3 regions of the Paenibacillus sp. FSL R7-0302 genome follow, and region 2 is predicted to be linked to each of the others. Evidence: predicted binding sites of a transcription regulator. Region 2 holds the regulator's gene; each other region holds the start of a gene.

What was found. The regulator Rex, encoded in region 2, represses fermentation and respiration genes when NADH is low (regulators of the CRP and FNR family bind a similar motif). The targets are predictions, from matches to a motif close to TTGTGAAATATTTCACAA.
Region 1: the regulator Rex is predicted to act here: its motif matches at 5,091-5,108, upstream of MKY96_RS19845 (flavocytochrome c).
Region 3: the regulator Rex is predicted to act here: its motif matches at 5,401-5,418, upstream of MKY96_RS31110 (formate/nitrite transporter family protein).

Annotation. Positions count from the first base shown of each region.
Region 1 covers NZ_JBBOWB010000001.1:4,578,871-4,586,292, reverse strand. The annotation lists gene MKY96_RS19875 (RHS repeat-associated core domain-containing protein) at 1-1,438, shown strand, start outside; gene MKY96_RS19870 (hypothetical protein) at 1,425-1,769, shown strand; gene MKY96_RS19865 (Crp/Fnr family transcriptional regulator) at 2,011-2,694, opposite strand; gene MKY96_RS19860 (lactate utilization protein) at 2,808-3,485, shown strand; gene MKY96_RS19855 (response regulator) at 3,632-4,351, shown strand; gene MKY96_RS19850 (hypothetical protein) at 4,487-4,945, opposite strand; gene MKY96_RS19845 (flavocytochrome c) at 5,130-6,560, shown strand; gene MKY96_RS19840 (FMN-binding protein) at 6,586-6,945, shown strand; gene dcuS (DcuS/MalK family sensor histidine kinase) at 7,150-7,422, shown strand, end outside.
Region 2 covers NZ_JBBOWB010000001.1:1,940,462-1,947,883, forward strand. The annotation lists gene dinG (ATP-dependent DNA helicase DinG) at 1-2,673, shown strand, start outside; gene MKY96_RS08315 (redox-sensing transcriptional repressor Rex) at 2,830-3,480, shown strand; gene MKY96_RS08320 (amidohydrolase) at 3,470-4,771, shown strand; gene MKY96_RS08325 (cell wall elongation regulator TseB-like domain-containing protein) at 4,801-5,322, shown strand; gene MKY96_RS08330 (aminoglycoside adenylyltransferase domain-containing protein) at 5,603-6,364, shown strand; gene MKY96_RS08335 (hypothetical protein) at 6,590-7,132, shown strand; gene MKY96_RS08340 (AAA family ATPase) at 7,125-7,422, shown strand, end outside.
Region 3 covers NZ_JBBOWB010000002.1:1,212,138-1,219,559, reverse strand. The annotation lists gene MKY96_RS31140 (glutamine--tRNA ligase/YqeY domain fusion protein) at 1-430, opposite strand, end outside; gene MKY96_RS31135 (DUF2164 domain-containing protein) at 611-856, shown strand; gene MKY96_RS31130 (GNAT family N-acetyltransferase) at 899-1,447, shown strand; gene MKY96_RS31125 (MOSC domain-containing protein) at 1,550-2,212, opposite strand; gene MKY96_RS31120 (GNAT family N-acetyltransferase) at 2,202-2,726, opposite strand; gene MKY96_RS31115 (MFS transporter) at 2,787-3,998, opposite strand; gene MKY96_RS31110 (formate/nitrite transporter family protein) at 4,473-5,300, opposite strand; gene MKY96_RS31105 (YncE family protein) at 5,722-6,885, shown strand; gene MKY96_RS31100 (FAD-dependent oxidoreductase) at 7,017-7,422, opposite strand, start outside.

The sequences.
Region 1 (7,422 bases), 2.6 Mb from region 2:
TCCCTACACAGCAAGATTCATATCCGAAGACAGCTATCGGGGCGAAGATACGAATCCATTAAGCCTGAACCTGTATACTTACGCGCACAATAATCCAATCCTGTTCCTGGACCCAACGGGCCACTGGGCAGCGGGTGATGAGAAGTTAAATGTTGAGGCGCAAGCGAAGATTATTGCGTTAACCAATGCTTATTATAAGGCTGTGACGGACGCCGAGAAGAAGGCCATCTCCGCTCAAGCCACAACAGTTAGAACAACAGCAGGGGCAAAGGATACTTCCGTAATCACTCCATTGCAATTCCAGGCAGGCAAAATTACTGATATTGTGGTGCGAGGGACATCAAAAGGCTATGCAACTGAAAAGGAATGGAGACAAGCCTTACAAAGCGTTGGGATAAGTGCCACTAATTCTGCTCGTACAACAGTTGGGGATTCATTCTCTGGCGGAGCAAGTACAATCAACTATTCCATGGTCAACACTGTAACTATTGGACGCACAAATCTGACAGTTACAGTAAAATCTTCAACCCAGAAGTTCAATTCAACAAAGAAGACTACGGAGAGTGCGACTGCTTCACTTGCGATGTCGTATAAGGTTACAGCGAACGAACTGAAGTTTATAGCGAATACAGCCTCCTATATGGGAAGTCTGGAAAAATCCTTATATTTTATTGATGCAGTGAAGCTAAACCAAGGGAAAGTGACTCCTGAGATTCTTAAAGCTGCCAAACTAGAAGCAAAAGATCCCAAGCAAACAGCAACTATGCTAAATTTAACTTATGATATGGCTGAAAAAGGGATATCTGTGGGTGAAGCACTTAGAATGTATAAGGAGGAGGTCACCGATCCAAGATTGGCGGAAGCCTATGCTACCGTTACATTAAACCTCGCAGGCAGTGGTTTCAGTTTAAAGAAAATGGCACAAGGTGAGAGTAAGGTAAGTGTAACTAAAAGCCCGGGTAAGTCTAAATTGGCGGGAATTATTGAGGGTGAGGTTAAGGGGACTGGAACATCTGGAAATGCTGTTGGAGCTAACAAATATAGAAAAACTTCTTCAATTGATGAAGCAAGTCTATTTAAAAATCCAGATGGAACAATTAAAATCCAGATTGGAGATGGAAAAAAGATTTATACACTTACCCAATCTCAAGTTAATGAATTAAAAGCAATAGAAAACCTTGATCAAAGGTGGGCTGCAGGTAGCATTAAGAATAATACTGAAAGTTTGGTTGAGCATTATTTTAAGCATAAAGATGAAGTCAACGCAACTAGTTTAACTCAATATCTTAATAAAGCAGAGGGTTTTAAGCAGAATTTGAGAGGTGCTAATTCATATTACGTTGATGGTTATATTGAAGGTGTTAAAAGATATGTAAAGAATGGAAAGTATATAGATTTAGCACCAGATGGTTCAATAGTATCATATGGTAGCAGATGAGGTGAGGGCTATGGAAGGTTGGAGAAGTATGAAAATACCTGGAATTGCATCGATACGAAAATGTGTCGCTGAATTTGAAGTTCAGGAATTAGAGAAAACCCCATATTCAAAATTTAAAGTGAAAATTTTTGAGGGGATGAAAGGAGAATTAACAGGCTATACAAATTTGTTGATAAAGGATATTGATGGTTGCCCCTATCCTGGTTTAGGAAGAGGTTTTAACATCGAAGATACATTAAAAAATACTATAATAAATTTTCTTGAGACACTTAGTCAAAAAGAATTATGGCATGAAGATGAGTTTACAATAGCAGACCCATTCGATTTTTAGATTAACCAACAACCTTGGGAGGCCCAGAGCCTTTCAAGGTTGTTTTGATTGGCGAACTTTACTAATAATGGTTAACTAAATACACCCTTCTGCGCAACATTTGTAAAGTAAATAACCGGCCAACAAGGTTTTTTTCAATAGAAAACCATCACCAATATCATCCAATCAGAATTAAAAACACGGAACCCCCCCCATAACGACTACCCCGCATAAGCGAAGACTACATCAGCCCCACTTCCCGTTATTTAATATCCCTTTCTACTGCTTGTTCCAACAGCCGAAATTCATTCCTATAAAACTCAATCAAGCCGTCCCGCTTCATCCATGCCAGCTCTCTGGACAGGGCGCTGCGGTCTACATCCAGATACTCGGCCATGGCTTCCCGGTCAAAGGGAATCTTAAAAGTCTCTGTTCCGCTTTCGCGCATCACTCTTGTTAAATAAGTTAAAACCTTATCCCGGATCGTCGGCATAATCAGACAATCATTCCGGTCATGCATTTCTAAAGCCCGTTCTGCGATACTGTCAAACAGATTGCCAAGTAATTGTTCGTGACCCATACATAGCTTCGTACAACGGCTCAATATGTTTTGGATAGGAATAAACAGAACTTTAAGCGGTTCTATTGCCTTGACGGACATAGGGCATCTCCTTCCACGGCTGGCCGCTGTCAGAACAGCGGTATATCCGCCCGGATGATGGAGGGATACAATAATTTGTTTTCCTTTGACGTTCAATTTCGTACTTTGAGCGGTACCCTGCAATATGATGCCGACATCATCAACGAAATCGCCCTCCCGGACTACCATCTCATCTTTTGCATATTCTTTCCGTGTGGCTGACAGACATTTTAGCATTTGGGAAATATCATCTGGGGAAATCCCCGCAAACAAACGTGATTGACACAGGGAAGCTAAGTTATTCATGAGCGGCTTCTCGTTGCATGTGCAACATCCTTTTTCTTTTTACTATACTATATTAATTATACATACACACGAAGTTTAGCCACCTTGTCTAACGTCAGAACGGAGGAAGAACCATGCAAACGAAAGAAGATTCAATCAAAGCGAGAAATAGGCTGTTAGCTACCAAGGTTATTAAGAATCTGCAAAACAGAAAGTTTGAGGCTTATTACTGTGATAACGCCATAGAAGCTGCAGAAAAGGCACTATCCTTAATTGAGGAACATTCTTCGGTATCTTGGGGCGGGTCAGTCACGCTGGAGGACATCGGGCTTCTTGATCGGGTCCGCCAAGGCAGCTATACAGTCATTGATCGTGATACAGCGCAAACGATGGAGGAACGTTATGATCTCATGCGCCACTCTCTTTTGTGCGACACCTATTTAACCAGCTTCAACGCGGTTAGCGAAGATGGGATATTGGTCAATATCGACAGTGTGGGCAATCGGGCGGCAGCGATTACTTTTGGACCGAGAAGTGTGGTTGCTGTCGTTGGGATGAATAAGGTGTGCAAGACCGCTGAAGACGCAGTAATTAGAGCCAGAACCTACGCCGCCCCCATTAATGCAAGCCGTTGTTCGAGTTCGTCCAGCCCATTTTTACATTCACCGCAAAAAACGCCCTGCCTGATCAATGGTGCTTGCGCAGATTGTAAATCAGAGGATTGTATCTGTTCTTACATCGTCGAAACAAGAATGTGTAAAACAGCGGGGAGAATAAAGGTTATCCTCGTTGGTGAATCTTTGGGATTTTAATTTTTTCGGCACCGTTCGGGTAATTTCTCGAATTGGTGTCTTTTTGTTAGTTTTGATTCTATGTCTCAGCACACCTCCCTCCAAAATTCCCCGCCGCAATGTTATATTAGTTGTAGTTATAGTTGCACAAAAGACAAGGAGAACCCATGAACATTAAAGTATTGATCGTAGAGGATGACCCGATGGTGGCGAAGTTCAACCGGCATTATCTGGAGCAGGTTCCGGGCTTTGAGTATGCGGGCTGGGCGGCGACAGGGGATGAAGCGAGAACTATGCTGGAGGAGCAGCAGGTAGATCTGGTGCTGCTGGATATTTATATGCCGCGCGTCAGCGGGCTGCAGCTGCTCTCTGCACTGCGGGAGCAGGGGAGCAAGGTGGATATCATTGTGATCTCCGCCGCCAGTGACAATGCCAGCATCCGCAAAGCGCTGCAGAACGGGGCCGTGGATTATTTGATCAAGCCGTTTGAGTTTGCCCGCTTTCAGGCGGCCTTGTCGGCGTATCGTGAGGATTATAAGCTGATGCACAAGGAGCATCTCAGCCAGGAGCAGCTGGATAAGCTGCTACGGCATTCGCTGGGAACGGAAGAGGAGAAGTCCGCTGCCCTGCCGCTGCCCAAGGGACTTGCCGAGGGCACCCTGGAGAGCATCTGGAGCACGATTAACCGGCTGGAGAGCCCGGTGTTCTCCACGGAGGATATCAGCAGCCATGCGCCCATCTCGCGGATCTCGGTCCGTAAGTATCTGGCTTTTCTGACGGAGGCAGGGATTCTGGAAATGGAGCTTAGCTACGGGGCGGTAGGCAGGCCGGTGTATATGTATAAGGTGAGACCTGAAGGGCATGAACTTATCCGTAAATATCTATGAGCGTTCTCTTTAAATAAAACGGAGTCACGGTTGCCCCAGGCTGCCCCAGGCGTTCCATGACTCCATATAGCCGTCACAGTAGCTGTGAAGGTTAATTAAGCTATTAAGCTATGCCATACATAAGCGTACGCAGCATCACTCGAAGGCCTGCTGCAGAGCCAGCGGACTAAACTCGTTAATGATTTTGTAGGCTACCAGGTGCGGGTTGTTCATGTCATTGTCATAGATAATCATGTGATGCTTGCCCTTCAAAATAATGTCGAACCGCTGCTTCCGGTCGGCCTGGACAATGGTAATGTAATAGCTGTACTTGTTGTCTGTGCTCACATTGCGGGCGGATTTCATCAGGCGGACGCCGGAGAAATCATCGTAAATCTGCTTAATCGCTTCCGGCTCAGTAAGCACAACGTCCTTCTGTTCACCGGGAACAGAAGACAGGCGGGTAATTTCCAGAGCGGCGATATCTTCCAGACGGACGGTTCGGGTAACTACTCTTTTGAATGAAGTATAGCGGCTCGCGGTGTAGCTCATCAGGGAGACACCGGCTGCTGCCAGAACAGCACCGGCCAGCCAATATTTTTCGCTTTTTTCCATAGTTTCTGCTCCTCCTAGTGATACGGTTGTATAAGCTCCAATTATAAATCTATAAACACATTCAAGCAAATTCACTACCTTTATTTACTTTATCATTTCTTTAATTACTAAATATTCTTGTCAGGGCTCCTTCAGGTTATGATGATTGTGAAAATATGCACAATTACAATTGGAGGAGAACAGAATGAACAGAAAGAGATGGGGAAGCCTGCTGGGCAAGGGGCTGCTGCTGGCAAGTCTGGTGGTATTGCCTGCATGTAACAGCACCAAAGGGGAGTCTACGGACATCGTAATTATCGGCGGCGGCGGCGCGGGAATGACTGCTGCCATTGAAGCGCATAATCAGGGAGCCAAGGTGATACTAGTCGAAAAAATGCCTATGCTTGGAGGAAACACCGTCCGTGCGGAAGGCGGATTGAATGCGGCAGGAACACCTTATCAGGTGGCTGCCGGAATCAAGGACAGTCCGGAGCTGCATTTCGAGGATACCATGAAGGGCGGCAAGAATCTCAATAACCCGGATCTGGTCAGAACGCTTACGAACGGCGCGGCGGCTTCGGTGGAGTGGCTGAAGGAGAATGGAGCCGAGTTGTCTGAGGTGGGACGCGCAGGCGGGGCAAGCGTGAACCGGATTCACCGTCCGGCAGGCGGAGAAGCGGCAGGGAATTTCATCGTAGTCGCGCTGAAGAAGAAGCTGGAGGAGTACAAAATTGATGTGCGCCTGCGGACGACTGCCGATGAGATCGTCAAGAATAAGGACGGCGTGGTTACCGGAGTGAAGGTGACGGATAAGGATGGCAAGCAGTACACGATCAGTGCGAATTCCGTTATTCTGGCGGCCGGCGGTTTTGGAGCCAATATGGACATGATCAAGGGGTACCAGCCGAAGCTGGAAGGGTTCTCCACCACTAACCATCCGGGCGCAACCGGCGATGGTACAACGATGGCAGAGAAGATCGGTGCCAAGCTGGTAGACATGAAGGAGATTCAGATTCATCCGACCACCATTCCGAATCAAGGCGTGCTGATCACAGAAGGGGTACGCGGAGACGGTGCAATTCTGGTCAATAGCGAAGGCAAGCGCTTCACGAATGAACTGCTGACCCGCGATGTTGTGTCCCAGAATATTCTGGCCCAGTCCGGCAAAGTAGCTTATCTGATCTTCAATGATGAGCTGCGTGCGAACCTGAAGGCAACCGAGGTTTATTTTGGAATGGATCTGGTCAAAGAAGCGGCAACACCTGAAGAATTGGCGGCACAGATCGGTGTAGACGGCCAAGCACTGGCAGATACACTGAATACGTATAATGGCTTTGTTGCTTCCGGTAAGGATACAGAGTTTGAACGGCCGGATCTTAAGTTGTCTTTTGAAAAGGGTAAATATTACGCAATTCAGGTAACACCGGGAATCCACCATACCATGGGCGGAGTAGCGATTAACACTCAGGCTCAGGTACTGGATACCAAGGATCAGGTCATTGCCGGGCTGTATGCTGCGGGCGAAGTAACCGGCGGAGTACACGGCGCGAACCGTCTGGGCGGTAATGCTCTGGCAGACATCACTACCTTCGGGCGGATTGCAGCGGATGAAGCTGTGAAGGCACTTAAGAAATAGGAACTTTTAGAAGGAGGAATTACTCATGCACAAGTGGACAAAAACCTTGCTGTTCTCTGCCCTCGCGGCTGCAACAGTACTAACGGCGGGCTGCTCTTCATCTTCCGGCAAGTATGTGGACGGGACATATGATGGTACAGGCAAAGGGGTCAAGAGTGATATTAAAGTGGCGGTAGAGATCAAGGATGAGAAGATCGACGCTATTACCGTAGAGGAGCATAAGGAGACGCAGGCGATGATCGATGCGGCCGTGGAGAATACGATTCCTGAAATTATTGAAAAACAAACCACAGAAGGCGTAGACGCTCTCTCTGGTGCTTCCGGCTCCAGCGGCGGAATTATTGAAGCGGTGACCCAGGCGCTGGAACAGGCCAAGAAGCAGTAAGTCATCATTCAATTGCTTATAAAAGAGTTGTGGTCATATCACCCGAGCAAGCCCAGCCCTCCTGTCTCCGGCAGAACGGCTGGGCTTGCTGCATAGTTCCATCCCCAGGAAGCGATTCCCGGGAGTAGCTTTACAAATTCAGGTTCAACTAATATAGTTCGAATGGTATAGGAACATGGGACATGAAGGGAGGTCTTCGCACAAGTGGCCAGGAAAAAAAGCTACAGTCTGCGCACAATGATTGCCGTCATGGTGTCTGCCGTTGTTCTGCTGGTATTGCTGATTTTATATTTTATTTTCCGCAATCAGATTATTCCGCAGACCCGGCAGGCGCTGGAGGATAAGGCGATTACGATTGCCCGTACCATCGCCCTGATTCCGCTGGTCTCGGAGGGACTCAGTGAAGGCAACAGCAAGGAGATTCAGGACTACACCTCAAGAATCGCCCGCCGTAATGATATTATGTTCGTGGTAGTG
Region 2 (7,422 bases):
GATGCGCCGGAGCTCGATGAGATGATGATGGAGCTGGTGCCGCTGCTGGATGATGTCGTCCTCGTTGGACACAATGTCGCGTTTGATTTTCATTTTTTGCAGAATGCGCTGGACCGCTGCGGCTACCTGCCGTTTCAGGGGCGGATTCTGGATACGATCGATTTTCTCAAAATATGCTTTCCCTCGCTGAGCACCTATCAGCTTGGCGCGGTAAGCAGCCACTTCGGCATTACGCATGACCGTCCCCATCAGGCGGACAGTGATGCGCTTGCCACGGCTATTGTGCTGCTCAAATGTCTGGAAGAGCTGCAGAGTCTGCCGCTCTTGACGATTCAGCGGCTGAATGAGCTGTTCGCGGACGAAGACAGTGATCTGGCCTGGTATTTCGACGGTCTGCTGCGGGAGCGGGAGATGGAGACCTTTCAGCCGGAAGGTGAGCTGAGCTTCTACCGCCAGCTTGCGCTGGCTGTGGGGGACTGGGCAGAGCTGGCTACGCCACGGGAGGAAGGAAGCGTCAATCCGCTGGAGAATATTACCTTTGAAGAATATATGGATGAGGTAACCAAGCGGCTGAAGGCTGTTCTTCCCCAGTATGAGAGCCGGGAAGCCCAGGAGCTGATGATCCATGAGGTCATTACAGCGCTTGAGCAGGACAAGCATCTGCTGATTGAAGCGGGAACAGGCACCGGCAAATCGCTGGGTTATCTGCTTCCGGCCATCTACCATAGTGTGAAAAGTAATCAGAAGGTGATGGTCAGCACTCATACCATTAACCTTCAGGATCAGCTGCGGGAGCGGGATATCCCGCTCTTAACCAGCGTTGTGCCGTTCCCGTTCAAGGCCTCCATCTTTAAGGGAAGAGGGCACTATTTGTGTCTGCGCAAGTTCGAACATAGAATGAACAAAAAGGACTTTACGAGTCCAAGGGAAGAAGCGCTCACCGCTGCGCAAATGCTCGTCTGGCTGACCCAGACGACGACCGGCGATGATGAGGAGCTTAACTTAAGCGGACGGGGCGGCGATTTCTGGGAGACTGTAGCCAGTGATACCGACTCCTGCCTGGGACGCGCCTGTCCCTGGTTCCGCAAATGCTATTACCACCGGGCCAAGCATGAAGCCGGGATCTCCGATGTGGTGGTCACCAATCACTCCAAGCTGTTCGCAGATGTCAAAGCCGGGCATCAGCTTCTTCCGGCGTACGACCATCTTGTTATTGATGAAGCCCATCATCTGGAGGATATTGCCGGCAAGCATCTTGGCATGCAGATGAAATATTTCACATTCGCCCATACCCTCACCCGTCTCTATAAGGATAGCCGGAGCGGGCAGCTGCCTGCCCTCCGCCAGAGTCTGCAGTCTTCGGGCAGTGAGCAGGCTTCCGAATGGAGCGGCGTGATCGACCGGATCTATCCAGATCTGCTGACGGTGAAGGAGTCCTGGGATGCGCTTAGTGACCGGCTCTTCAGCCTGCTGCCCGAGCGCAGCGATGCCGGGGCCGGTGAAGCAGGCCAACTGGTGGCACGCCTGCAGCCGGGCAAGAAGCCGAAGGATTGGGAGGAGCTGGCTGCCCTTGAGAATACACTGAACCTCAGTCTGAGCGATATCATCCGCAAGGGCGACAAAATGCTCAGTGAGATGCGTGACACGGACAGCCAATCCTCCTCAGACAGCCTTGTGACCGATATCGGCGGGTTATTCAAGGATCTGGCATCCATTAGAGAGCAGATCCGCTTCTTCATGAGCCTGAACGATGAGAATATTGTGTATTGGCTGGAGGGAAGCGGTAATTATAAGGGGAAGTCGCTGCAAATGTATGCTGTTCCCGTAGATGTCAGCACCCAGCTCAGGGAGCTGTTCTTCGATAAGAAGAAGAGCATTATCCTGACCTCGGCCACCTTATCTGTGGATAAATCCTTCCAGTTCATGATCGATAACCTGGGTCTTGGCGAGGCTGCCGAGCAGCGGCGTCTGATGACTGCACTGCTTCCATCGCCATTCAAGTATCGTGAGCAGGCGCTCCTGGTCATTCCCCGGGACTTCCCGAGCGTCAAGGGAAGTATAGGGGATGCCCGCTTTGTGGACACCCTCGTGCACTCCCTTGCCGAGACAGCTGTAACAACACGGGGGCGGATGCTGGTGCTGTTCACCTCCTACAAGATGCTGCGCCAGGTGTATGAACCGCTGAAGGAGGCACTTGCCTCACAGGATATCGCGGTGCTGGGACAAGGCGTGGAAGGCGGCAGCCGGAGCAAGCTGATCCGCCGCTTCCAGGATAGCCCGGCTTCGGTCTTGCTGGGTACCAGCAGCTTCTGGGAAGGGGTGGATATCCCGGGAGAAGCATTGACCTGCCTGGCGATTGTCAGACTGCCGTTCCAGCCGCCGAATCACCCGCTGGCAGAAGCGAAGTCGGAGCTGCTTCAGGCACAGAAGAAGAATCCGTTCATGAAGCTGTCCGTGCCGCAGGCCGTCATCCGCTTCAAGCAGGGCTTCGGGCGGCTGGTCCGCACGGCGCAGGACCGGGGCATCGTAATTGTGTACGATACCAGAGTCATCGAATCGCATTACGGAAAGTACTTCCTGTACTCGCTCCCCGGTCCCAAGATGGAGCATATGCTCACCGAGCAGATGGTCCCGAGAATTGCCGAATGGCTGGATGACGGCGGGGTTTCCTAATTCATCTGCTATTGCTATTATTAATAAGTCATGATTAACCTGAAGATCCGTTCCCGCCTGCCCTGCCACTCCGGCAGGCGGCGGGGCACGGTTGCTATAATCGGCATTACATGAAGCGAATTTGTGATGTTACATCAACTTGAAGGAGGAGAATACATGAAATCGGATAAAATATCGGAGGCCGTCGTGCGCAGGCTCCCAGTGTACCTGCGTTTCCTGAACGATCTCCAAAAACGTGAAATCTCCACAGTCTCTTCTCAGGAGCTGGGCCAGAAGCTTGATCTGAATCCCGCCCAGATCCGCAAGGATTTGGCTTATTTCGGTGATTTTGGCAGAAAAGGCATCGGCTATGATGTATCTTATCTGATTGAGAAGATCCGCCATATCCTGAAGCTTGACCAGCAAATTAATGTTGCACTGGTTGGAGCCGGTAATCTCGGTCATGCCTTGTCAAACTACAACGCTTACTTAAAGGATACAATGAAGATTACTGCCATCTTCGATGCCTACCCGCCGAAGGTGGGCCAGCAAATCAACTCGCTGGTTGTGCAGCCGATGGAGGAGCTAAGCAGTACAATCCGCTCGCAGGGCATCCGGATCGGGATTATTACCGTGCCCGACAGCGAAGCCCAGAACGTAGCTGATATTCTTGTCGATTCCGGTATCGAGGCGATTCTGAACTTCGCACCGGTTATTCTCAAGACGCCTGCCAATATCCGGATTCATGCCGCAGATTTCACCACAGATCTGCAGAGCTTGGCTTATTATTTGCATGATGGAAAGGATGAGGCTGAAGATGAGCAGTAAGATCACGATAATCAAGAATGGGCACTTCCTGGTTCCGGGCAGTGACAAGCCGGTTCTGAGCGGGTACATGACCCTGGAGAATGAATTGATTACTTACATAGGTGAAGCTGAGCCGGCAGTGGAGGATGGCGCACAGGTCGTAGACGGCAGCCGTCTGCTGTTCATGCCTGGTCTGGTCAATACCCATGGTCATACTGCAATGTCACTGCTGCGCGGATATGGCGACGATATGGTGCTTCAGTCTTGGCTGCAGGAGAAGATGTGGCCGATGGAAGAGAAATTCACTGGTGATGATGTATATTGGGGAACCTCGTTGTCCGTGCTGGAGATGCTGAAGGGCGGCACAACCACCTTCCTCGATATGTATGATCATATGGACCGGGTAGCGGAAGTGACCGAGCAGTCCGGTATTCGTGCGGTGTTGATGCGCGGCGTAATTGGGCTGTGCCCGGAAGAGGTACAGCAATCCAAGCTCGCTGAGGCGATTGCTTTTGCCCGTAACTGGCACGGCAAGGCTGACGGCAGAATTACGACCATGCTCTCACCGCACGCCCCGTACACCTGTCCTCCAGAGTTTTTCATGAAGTTTGTGCAGGCTGCCCATGATCTGGACTTGCCAATGCACACCCATATGTCCGAGACGCGCCATGAAGTGGAGCAGAACGTGGCCGACTATGGCCTGCGTCCGGTCGCACATCTGGAGAAGCTCGGGATGTTCACCCGTCCTTCGCTCATTGCCCACGGGGTTCATCTGAACGATGAAGAGATCGGGATTCTGGCCCGCCATAACGTTGGCGTGTCGCATAACCCCGGCAGTAACCTGAAGCTGGCCAGCGGGGTTGCGCGTGTTCCTGAACTGCTGAGAGCCGGGATTAAGGTCTCCCTGGGTACAGACGGCGCGGCAAGCAACAACAATCTGGATATGTTCGAAGAGATGAGGCTGGCGGCTCTGATTCACAAGGGCGTAAGCGGTGATCCCACAGCGGTACCGGCTCCTGAGGCGCTTCTGATGGCTACGGAGTATGGGGCGCAGTCTATTTTCCTAAGCGGGGTAGGCCGGCTTGCCGCAGGAATGAAGGCCGACTTCATCGCACTTGATATTGACCAGCCGCATCTGCTGCCGCATACCGATCTGCTCTCCCATGCCGTATATTCGGCAAGTGCCAAGGATGTGGAGCATGTATGGGTGAACGGCCGACAGGTTGTGAAGCATGGACAATGCCTGACACTTGATGAAGAAGCCATCCGCCGCAAAGCACAGGAGACGTTCGAGAGCCTGCTTAAACGGTAATTCAGGGGAACGGGAAAGGAAGCAGCGTGGTGAAGAAGAAGAGGAGAAGATGGATCTGGCTGGGGATTACCGTGGTGCTGCTCCTTCTGTTCGGACTAAGCCAGTTCTATGCCTACATTATGAAGGACCAGTGGAACGAGCGGAGTGAGGCCAAGGAGCTGGCCCGGGCGCGTGCCGGACTAACAGAGGTTACCAAGGCCCAGAAATCTGTCTGGAATGAGAATGAGATCTACTGGGTGCTGACCGGCAAGAATGAAGCAGGGACCGATCTGATGGTGTGGGTCCGTTTCACCTTGGAGGGCAAGCCTGCCGGAGGCGACAACGACCTGTATGCTGAGGAACTGAGCAATGGCACCTCAGAAGAGAAAATGCGCGGAATCATAGCCGCTCAGCTGCCGGACATTACGATTGAACGGCTGCTGCCCGGTGTATACAACGGGGAATATGCCTGGCAGCTATTTTACAAAAAAGACGGGCGATTCTATTACAGCTTCTACCGCTTCAAGGATGGCAGCGCCATCGGTGAGGGGTACAGTCTGCCGAACCGTTAAGCTAAGCGCTCAGCGGAAGAATACATGCGGGGGAACAGTTTATCTGTTCTTCCGTTTTTTTAACAGATAAATTTATATGTTTTGAGGTCCCCGCAAAGTACCTGAGTCATCACCTACGCTAAAGCCCCACTTTGTGGGGTTATTTTATTATTTTGACGGTGAGGGATGAAGGAAATCGGTACCCCTTCACTTCTGAGATATATCAATTGATATATTAAAAGTAATCCCTAATCTGCTATCAATAACTTGCATGTTGAATGTAACAAGGAGGTTGATGAAATTGGAAATATTGGCATATTTGTATCAGGCGGTGGATCTGTTCAAGGAGGAGCTGGGGGAGAATCTGTCGGGAATTTACGTGCATGGCTCACTGGCGATGGGCTGTTTTCACCCCGATACCAGCGATATCGATCTGCTGATCGTCGTACATGACAAGCTGCCCGCAGAGGTCAGTCATAGACTTGCCAGGCGTATTGTAGCTTATCATGACAGTCTGCCGAATAAGCGCGGAATTGAACTATCTATCGTCCTTAAGACATACCTGCGCAATTTTGTGTATCCTACGCCTTTTGAATTTCACTTTTCGGAAGCACATGTAGAGCGGTACAGAGCTGATGAGAATTATCTGTGCGGCGGCTTTGAGGATGCTGATCTGGCGGCGCATTTTACAGTAGTCTACCATCGCGGGTTTATCTTGTACGGGGAGCCGATCCGCGAGGCCTTTGCGCCGCTAGACAACAGGTACTATCTGGATTCCATTATCAGGGATATCGATGATGCACCGCAGAATATTAAGAAATCACCGGTGTATTACACACTGAATCTATGCAGGGTACTCTATTATATGCAGGAAGGTCATGTTTCTTCCAAGAAGGAAGGCGGGGAGTGGGGGCTGCAGCAGTTGCCTGAAGTCTATCACGGTTTGCTTAGACAGTGTCTGAAGGAATATAGCGGTGCGGGGGACGCCGAAGGCTATGAACCGGGCGAATTAACCGATTTTGCGGAATATATGATGGCTGAAATCAAGCGGACTCCGAACTGAAGATGGGCCGGGCAAAAATGATAAGTGCATGAAACATCCAGAAATTAGTATCAAAAATTTTAAATATATTCACAACTTTATGTAAAATCGTATATACACCTGTGATATACTACTACTTGTATCAGGACATGCTTAAGAGCATGTCAGTCTCGGAAGGGCGCTAGACACGCTGGATGGTCTTTATTATAGAGTTATGCTCGGTCATTTTTGAGAGGAGGACGTTTCTTGAAACTGCGTCTCATGCCTGTACTGCTAACGTCTCTGCTGTCTGCTGCATTATTGTTTGGCGGCTGGTATTCTTACCGTACATTCGCGGTGCAGGAGCCGCTGCAGAAGCTGGTATCATCCTACGAGGGAGTGAAGGATTCCCATATTACTATTAAACGCAATGAGGTCACTTTGAAACTGGATTTGCAGCCGGGCACGAAATTACGTGAACTGGTGCAGTATGTATCAAGAGAAGGCAGCACTGCTATTGACGGACGGACCCTGAAGCTGGATGTGGAGCAGAAGCCGAGCGAGCTGCTGGATGAGTACTGGGATAAAGCGATGTTCTCTGTAGCAGAAGCGATGGAGAGCCGGAAGTATACATTGATACCAGCGAAGCTGGACGGACTTAAGGAGCAGGACAGCAAGTACAGCGGGGTTACAGCCGCCACAGAGATTGACGATAATAATGTATATGTAAGCCTGAGCAACGGCACAGAGAGCAAATTCATTATTCTGCCGCGTGCAGCAGCCAAGATGGGAGTGTGGAACAATGCCTAAGTACTGGAAAGAGGTTGTAGCCGGATTCGTTCCGGTCATGCTGATTTTTATGGCTTTTGTGGGGATTAATATCTTCCCTGTAATCATAGCGCTGGGTATGGTTGCCGCGCTCCTGTTCATTGCCCATGCCCGTGGCGGTCTGACGGTTAATGCAGGTGCAGATAAGAAGCGCAAGAAGAACGGCCCCTCCAAGCTGACCTTTGAAGAGATCGGCGGACAGGACAATGCCAAGCAGGAGCTGCGTGAAGCGCTGGACTTCCTAATCCGGCACGAAGAAATCAGCAAGTTCG
Region 3 (7,422 bases), on a different contig from region 2:
AAGGGCTGTTCTGCCCCGGCTCCGTCAGGGTTCCCCGGAATTCACGGATCTGCTCGGCGCTGAGATCATCGACATAGGCCTTGCCCTTCTTGATCAGCAGCTCGGCCCGCGCATACATCTCCCCGAAATAATCCGAGGCGAACCGCAGCTCCTCCCATTCATACCCGAGCCATTTCACATCCTCCTGGATGGAATTGACGTACTCGGTATCTTCCTTGAGCGGATTCGTATCATCGAATCTCAGATGGGTCTTGCCGCCGAACTCATCCGCCAGCGTGAAGTTAATCCAGATCGCCTTGGCATGTCCGATATGTAAATAACCGTTCGGCTCCGGCGGAAAGCGGGTGACGACTTCCTTAACCTTACCCGAGCGGAGATCTTCGGTAATGACGTTCTTAATGAAATTGGAGGGTGTACCCTGGTTCTCCACATTGATCAACCTTTCATTCTGTAATATAACTACTTCCTTGTATGAACATGTTTCCTACTAATATACCCGTTAAGCCGGGAATGTTCAATAAAAGTTGAGCAGCCCCCGCATCCTTTGACTTCTCTCCCGGCGATGGAGTAGCATGATAAATATAGGAATATTAAGACAAGGGGGATGCTTATGCAACCGGTAAAACTGCCTAAAGAGCAGCGCGATATGATTACGGACAATATCCGTGCCTACTTCGAGACGGAGCGCGGGGAAACGATCGGCCACCTGGCCGCAGACAATCTGCTGGAGTTCTTCCTGAAGGAGCTGGGACCGGCGATCTATAACGGGGCGCTTAGCGACTGCCGCACACTTACCCTCCAGCGCATGCAGGCTCTGGAGGAAGACATCTACGCCTTGGAGTGGAGGAAGCGTTAGTTCAGCGTGGGTTATATCTCATAACGTATAGGGGGCAGCCGCATGTTTAATTATGTCATAGATGAAGAGCTGAAGCTGAAGCTGCTCATGCCGGAGCATGCCCGTCAGATGTTCGCTCTGGTGGAACGCTCCCGCCACCGGCTCAGGCAGTGGCTGCCTTGGGTGGACGGCGTAACCGAACAGGCCCATCTCACCACGTTCATTAAGAACTCCGTGAAGCAAGGCATTGATAACGGCGGGTTCACCGCCGGGCTGTGGGTCCGGGAGGAATTGGCCGGTATTATCGGCTATCACGAGATTGACTGGCATAACCGCTCGGTCGGCATCGGCTACTGGCTGGGCGAAGGCTATGAGGGACAAGGCTATATGACCAGCGCCTGCCGGGTCTTTGTCGATTATGCCCTGCTGGAGCTGGAGCTCAACCGCATCGAGATCCGCTGTGCCACAGGCAACATGGCCAGCAGAGCGATCCCCGAACGGCTGGGATTTATCTTCGAAGGGGTCATCCGCCAGGCGGAGAAGCTGCCTGCCGGTTATGTGAACCACGCGGTGTACGGCCTGCTGCGCAGCGAATGGAAGCTGCTGGGCTGAAACTAACTATTTTAGCTGGACTTGTTCCACTTGTTTGCGGTTATTTGCTTGAAGGGCTGGGCGGAGTGGCATGTGCACGCGGGGTGGAGAGGGACGAGCGTCCTAGCCCTCCGCCGCATCCAGCCATCTCTGGAACCGCTCCCGGAGGCCAGCCGCAAGGCTCTCCAGTCCGGCCAGCTCCGCAAGGCCCGTATGATCCTTGCGCCCATGCTCCATCGAGTACAGAACCTGCCTCACCGGGATACGGCCTGCTCCGCCCGCAAGCTTGGTAATCCGGTCCCCGGCCGCAAGGCTGCCTTCACGCAGCACGCGAAGGTAGAAGCCGCTGTAACCGGTGGACAGCACCTGGGCCGGCATATCTGCAGGTCCATGCTTCTGCGTGAGCTTGAAGCACGGGAAGCGCGGCTGGCTCACCTCCAGCAGTGCTGTACCGATCTCAAACACATCCCCGATGCACACCTCAGTCTCCAGCAGTCCGCGCGCCGTGATATTCTCGCCGAAGGCGGAAACCTCCAGCTTCCGGCCAAGCCGCTCCTCCCAGTGGGCATAATGCTCCACCGGATAGACGCAGACTGCCTTGTCAGGGCCTCCATGATTGACCAGATCCGCTTGCCCGTCTCCGGTGAACCCACCCACCCGAAGCGCAAGCGGACCGGCTACCGGCAGCTTGTAGATTCCGGTATCCAGCGGCTTACCGCGGTACTCTACCGTCTTCGGCTTGCCTACATTAAGCGAGACGACTTGCATCTTCACTTCACTCTCCATCCCCTTCTCCTCCCGTCAGCCTGCAGCTCATGAATACTTCATCCACATAACGTCCGCTTAAGTAGAATTCCTCCCGCAGCCGTCCCTCTTCCTCGAATCCGCATTTGCGGTAGAACTGAAGCGCCGGTGTATTGCAGGAGAGCACACGCAGCCGCAGCTTGCGGATTCCATGCCTCGCAGCATGGCGCTTGATCTCCGCGATCAATCGGCTGCCTACACCCAGCCGCTGAAAGCGCGGGTGCACAGCGATATTCACCTCGCATACATGGCGGTTGCTCTCCATCCCGCTGGGACAGCCGAAGCCGACATAACCGCATAGCTCCCCGTCCTGCAAGGCCACAAGCTGGGAGCCGGGCGGCGCATGCAGCAGATAGTCCTCCCGAGAGCGCCACATCAGCGGACCCGGGGTTGTATTCTCCGTCCAGATCATATTATCGAGCACGATCAGCTCACGGGCATCCTTGATTTCGGAGGGCCGGATAAGCAGTGCAGCATCTCTGTTAATTGGTTGCATTATTATACACCCCTTGCCTTACTAAGCAGTTAGTAAAAGGATTAGTTGCAGCATGAACGATTATGCAGCCCTGCGCTCAAGCTGTACAGCGGAACGGTTCATATAGGCGTGGAGCGCGAAGAATCCTACGGACAGCACAGCCATGCCGCAAGCCAGCCAGCCGGTTGGCGCAAGACCGCCCCTGTCGAACTGAACACCCATCAGATAAGGCCCGATGACACGGCCGATTGCGCCAATTCCGCCGCTCAGTCCGAGATAGAACGGCGCGCTGCGCTGGGCATGCTCCGAGATGAAGGAAGGCATCGCCGGAGAGATCAGCATCTCCCCAAGGGTAGCCAGCACCATACCCAGCAGCATCCCCGGATAGCTTGGCATAAACAGAATTACAGCATACCCGCCCAGGTAAAAGACGGCGCTTGCTGTCATCTGCGCGGTTGACGTCTGCGCGAACCCGCGCTTGATCAGGCTGACCAGCGGCTGCGCCGCGAAGATCAGCACGCCGTTCAGCGTCCAGAGGAAGCCGTATAGCTGCTTCGACCAGCCTTCCGAGATAATGAACGGCGAGACTCCGCTGTTCCAGATCGAATTGCCGATCAGCAGGAACATCGAGCCCACCGCCATGAACAGATAGATCCGTATATGGCCGAGGAGTCTCCAGCCCGACACTTCATGCTGCGGTTGCTTTTTCGATACTGTGCTATGAGCCGGTGCCGTCCCTACCTTGCGCAGATAGACGAAGAAGAATCCGGCAAATACGGCCGAGGTCACCCCGTTGAGCACAAAGCTCAGCATATAATTGCCCAGGAAGCCGCTCAGCGCGGTTCCCAGGGCTACCCCTATATTATTGGCAACATAGATGATATTGAACAGCTCTGCGCGCTGCTCCGCGAACCGGAAACCGATAAACGCCTGGATCGCCGGGAGGGAGAGGGAGTTGAACAATCCCATCAGACCCATGACGATTATGAATACGCTCCAGCTTCCGCTCGCCCACGGGAGGGCAAACAGCGTCAAGGCATTCATCGCTAATGCGCCGACAATCAGGCGGTTCACTCCTACCTTATGATACAACGAACCGCCCAGCAGCTGACCGGCAATCCCGCCGAGTGACTGCACCAGCAGCACAATTCCCGCGTCCTTCATACTGCGTCCCAGTTCATCGAATACATACATTGTAACCAGCGGCCACATCAGCGCACTGCCGGTAGCATTAATAAGACTGGCAATCAAAAATACTTTAATTTCCTTCGGATAGGCCTGCATGAATCTCATATCTTGTCTGTCATCCCCTGTAACATAGCTGTCATTAATCCATCCAGTATCATCCCAAAACAGGGGGCGGGGCAAGCATACGCGTTAATGCTGTATCGCGGGAAACCAGGGAATTATCCTATTGAAAATCAATCCTGTCTTCACCGCCGCCAGCGATATTAATATTCTATAACCCGCTCTTTCACACGTAAAGAAAAATACCTCGCCCGCACTGATTCGTTCCCCGGAAGCCGGGGTAATGAACCATATGAAACACTCCCTATTTTATTCACCGTGAGATCCGATTTCGTTCCCCCGAATCGGATTGCACGGTGAATTTTGTTTTGTCCGGAGGATGATCCTGCTGTACCCGATACAAAAACACTCCCTGTCTCTACGAATCCCTTGGTGCAGGGTGCCGAGAAGCAGGAAGTGCTTAGGCCAAGCTATGTTACAGACCAGCGATGTGATTCACACCGGGTCAAAATCTGTAGATTAAGCGTGTTTCTTCAATCCAGCAGCAGGTACGCCTGCGGCTGGGCTCACAGCACCCGGCTCCTTGCGCAGATAAGCCATCCAGTACGCCGCAGCCACGAAGATTGCGCCGCCCGTCAGATTGCCCAGCCAGACCGGAACGAAGTTGGCCACATACTGGCCCCAGGTGAAATGTCCTTCGAAGATCGCAGCAGGGATAAGGAACATGTTAGCTACAACGTGCTGGAAGCCGATGGCTACAAACGCCATGGTCGGGAACCAGATACCGAGGATTTTGCCGCTGAAATTGTCTGCCCCGTACGACAGCCATACCGCCAGCGCTACGAGCCAGTTACAGCCGATCCCGGAGATAAAAGCCTGCAGGAACGTAGCATCGATCTTATGCTCCGCCATACTTACCAGCTTCTCCAGATACACGCCATCTGATGTAAGACCAACGATGTGACCGAAGAAATAAGCGACGAATAAGGCACCCGCCAGGTTGCTGAGTGTGATCAGCACGAGGTTCTTAATGACTTCCCAGAACGAAATCTTCTTCGCAATGAACGCCAGCGGCACCGCCATCATATTCCCTGTCAGCAGTTCCCCTCCGGCAAGCAGCACCAGGATCAGTCCGACCGGGAATACGGCTGCTCCGATAAAGTTGGCAATGGACCCCCACTCGGCAGGCGCACCTGCAATGACACGAATATCCAGCAAAAATCCGAGCGCGATAAACGCTCCTCCCAAGAAACCAAGAATGAGTACAGTGCTGAGCGGATTATGTGCCTTCTTCACTCCGTTCTCTACCGTGACTTCAGCGATTCCCTGCGGTTTGTTATAAGCCATGATTCCTATCCCCTTCTAATTACTTAAAATTTGTTCCTTTATGCCATTGTAACGTGATCCCAATCACATTTACGTGATAAAAGTCACTATCATAAAAACCACGTGAAAGTTTTCACTGACATGTCAAATTTACCATAAAAGCTGGTGCTGCGGTACAAAGAGAAAACGGATGTCTCCCCTAAAGAGGCAGTTCTTTCCTATGGGCTTTCCTCGTGGGATTCTATTATTCTTCGTTATTTCCGCCCTTTTTGACAATCTGGCAGGACATTATGCTAGTCGGGCTGGAGAATTCATACATACCCTACAGCAGACTTCCAAATGCGGCATCCGTATTCCATCTGGTGCGCCTGCCCATCTGGCCAGCCGGTCCTCCGGGTCCGGGAAGTCCATCCGGTTCAACACCAGGAAAGGGGATTAATCCATGAATTTAAACAAGGCAGAAGCAAGCAACAGGAAATTACCCTCACGCGATCCTTATGTCTACGTGACTTATGAAATTGACTATCAACATGGCTATGTCGCTGTTATTGATCCTGCAGAAGATCGGATCATCAAGCGGATTCAGGTAGGTGCTAACCCTGGCGCTATGGCTATGGACCCCGACGAGAAGAAGCTATTCGTAGCGAATACCCGCATCGGTTCACTCTCCATTATTGATACGAGATCCCATAGCATTCTCAATACGGTTCCCGTGGGCAATATGAGCTCCAATCCTGCCCGTCCCGTTGCAGTCTTGGTTGCTTCGAATGGCAAGAAAGCCTATGTGGCGAATTATGGAGATAAGAACGTTACGATTATTGATTCTCCTACGAATACGGTTTTGAAAAATGTGGATGTCGGTCCAGGCCGGCCTTTCGCCTTGGCGAGCAATGAGAATAGCTCCTATATGTATGTAGCCTGTAAGGTTGCCGATGGAAGAGATTATGTCGCCGCCATATCCATTGAGGATGACAGCGTTCATCCATACGGGTCCCAATTTCAGCTCACCTTTGACACGGCACACAATCCACTGGTCGTCCACCCGGAGGGGTATTCGCTAATCGCTCTTGGAAAGACCGGTATGCTCTGTTTTTATGACGGTGATGTACAAGGCGAGCCTACGACCTCAAGTTTGCTGGATAACACGGTATCCGGCGTCTACCTGGACAACAAATTATTGTTTTGCACCACGGAAAACGATAGAGGCTATCTGAAACTATTTAATGACCTGTACGCTGATTGGATGGGAACCATATATGGCAATGCCCTTCCAGATGTCACCAGTTATAAAGGCCAGGATAAAATCCGGCTTTCGCGTAGGCAAGTGTATATTGGGGTCACAATTCAACCAACTTCTTTACCGACGGGAGGTCTGCAAATCTTCAACACTACACGCGCCCAGACCCGGTTCGTTCCGCTTACTTCTGTCGGCGATCTGGCATTCTTCTCCGACACTAAGGCTTATGTGGGAGAATCAAGAGCGATTCGCCCGATTGATCTGACAACCGCAAACGCAACGGCCCTGCCTGCTATTGAGATTGGACCCACAGACAGCAATCCTATCGCCGTCAAGAATATAATCTCCGGGTATCGCAATCAATCGTAATCGACACGTATCGTTAAAGTTGAGCTGCCTCAACAAGTCGAAGTTGACTTGAGAGGCAGCTCTCCTTGTCTATTGCCGCATCAAAAAAAGAGCCCTGAATGGGCTCCGGCAGAACATTTTATATTTTACAATTATGCGTGTACTGGCTCTTTGACTGCAGCAAGTTTCGGCAGAGCCTGGAGGCCTGCGGTGTTCAGGAAGTTCCAAGGCTTGTTGTAATGCGGCTGGAAGAAGAAGTCGATGAAGCCAAGCTGGTCTACAGTCATCTTATTCTGGATGCAGACCGATACGGTATTGATCGACTGCGTCAGATCCATCTTGGACATAATCTGCGCGCCCAGAATGCGGCGGGTGGCACGGTCAAAGACCACTTTTACCTGAACCTGCTCAAAGGTTGGCATGAACTCCGGACGGTAGTTGTCGATCAGCATGACACTTTCCGCATCCATCCCTTCAGCCTTGGCAGCCTCTTCAGTCAGTCCGGTTCCGGCAATATTGTCCTCGTAGATCTTGATACCCGACGTTCCTTGCGTACCC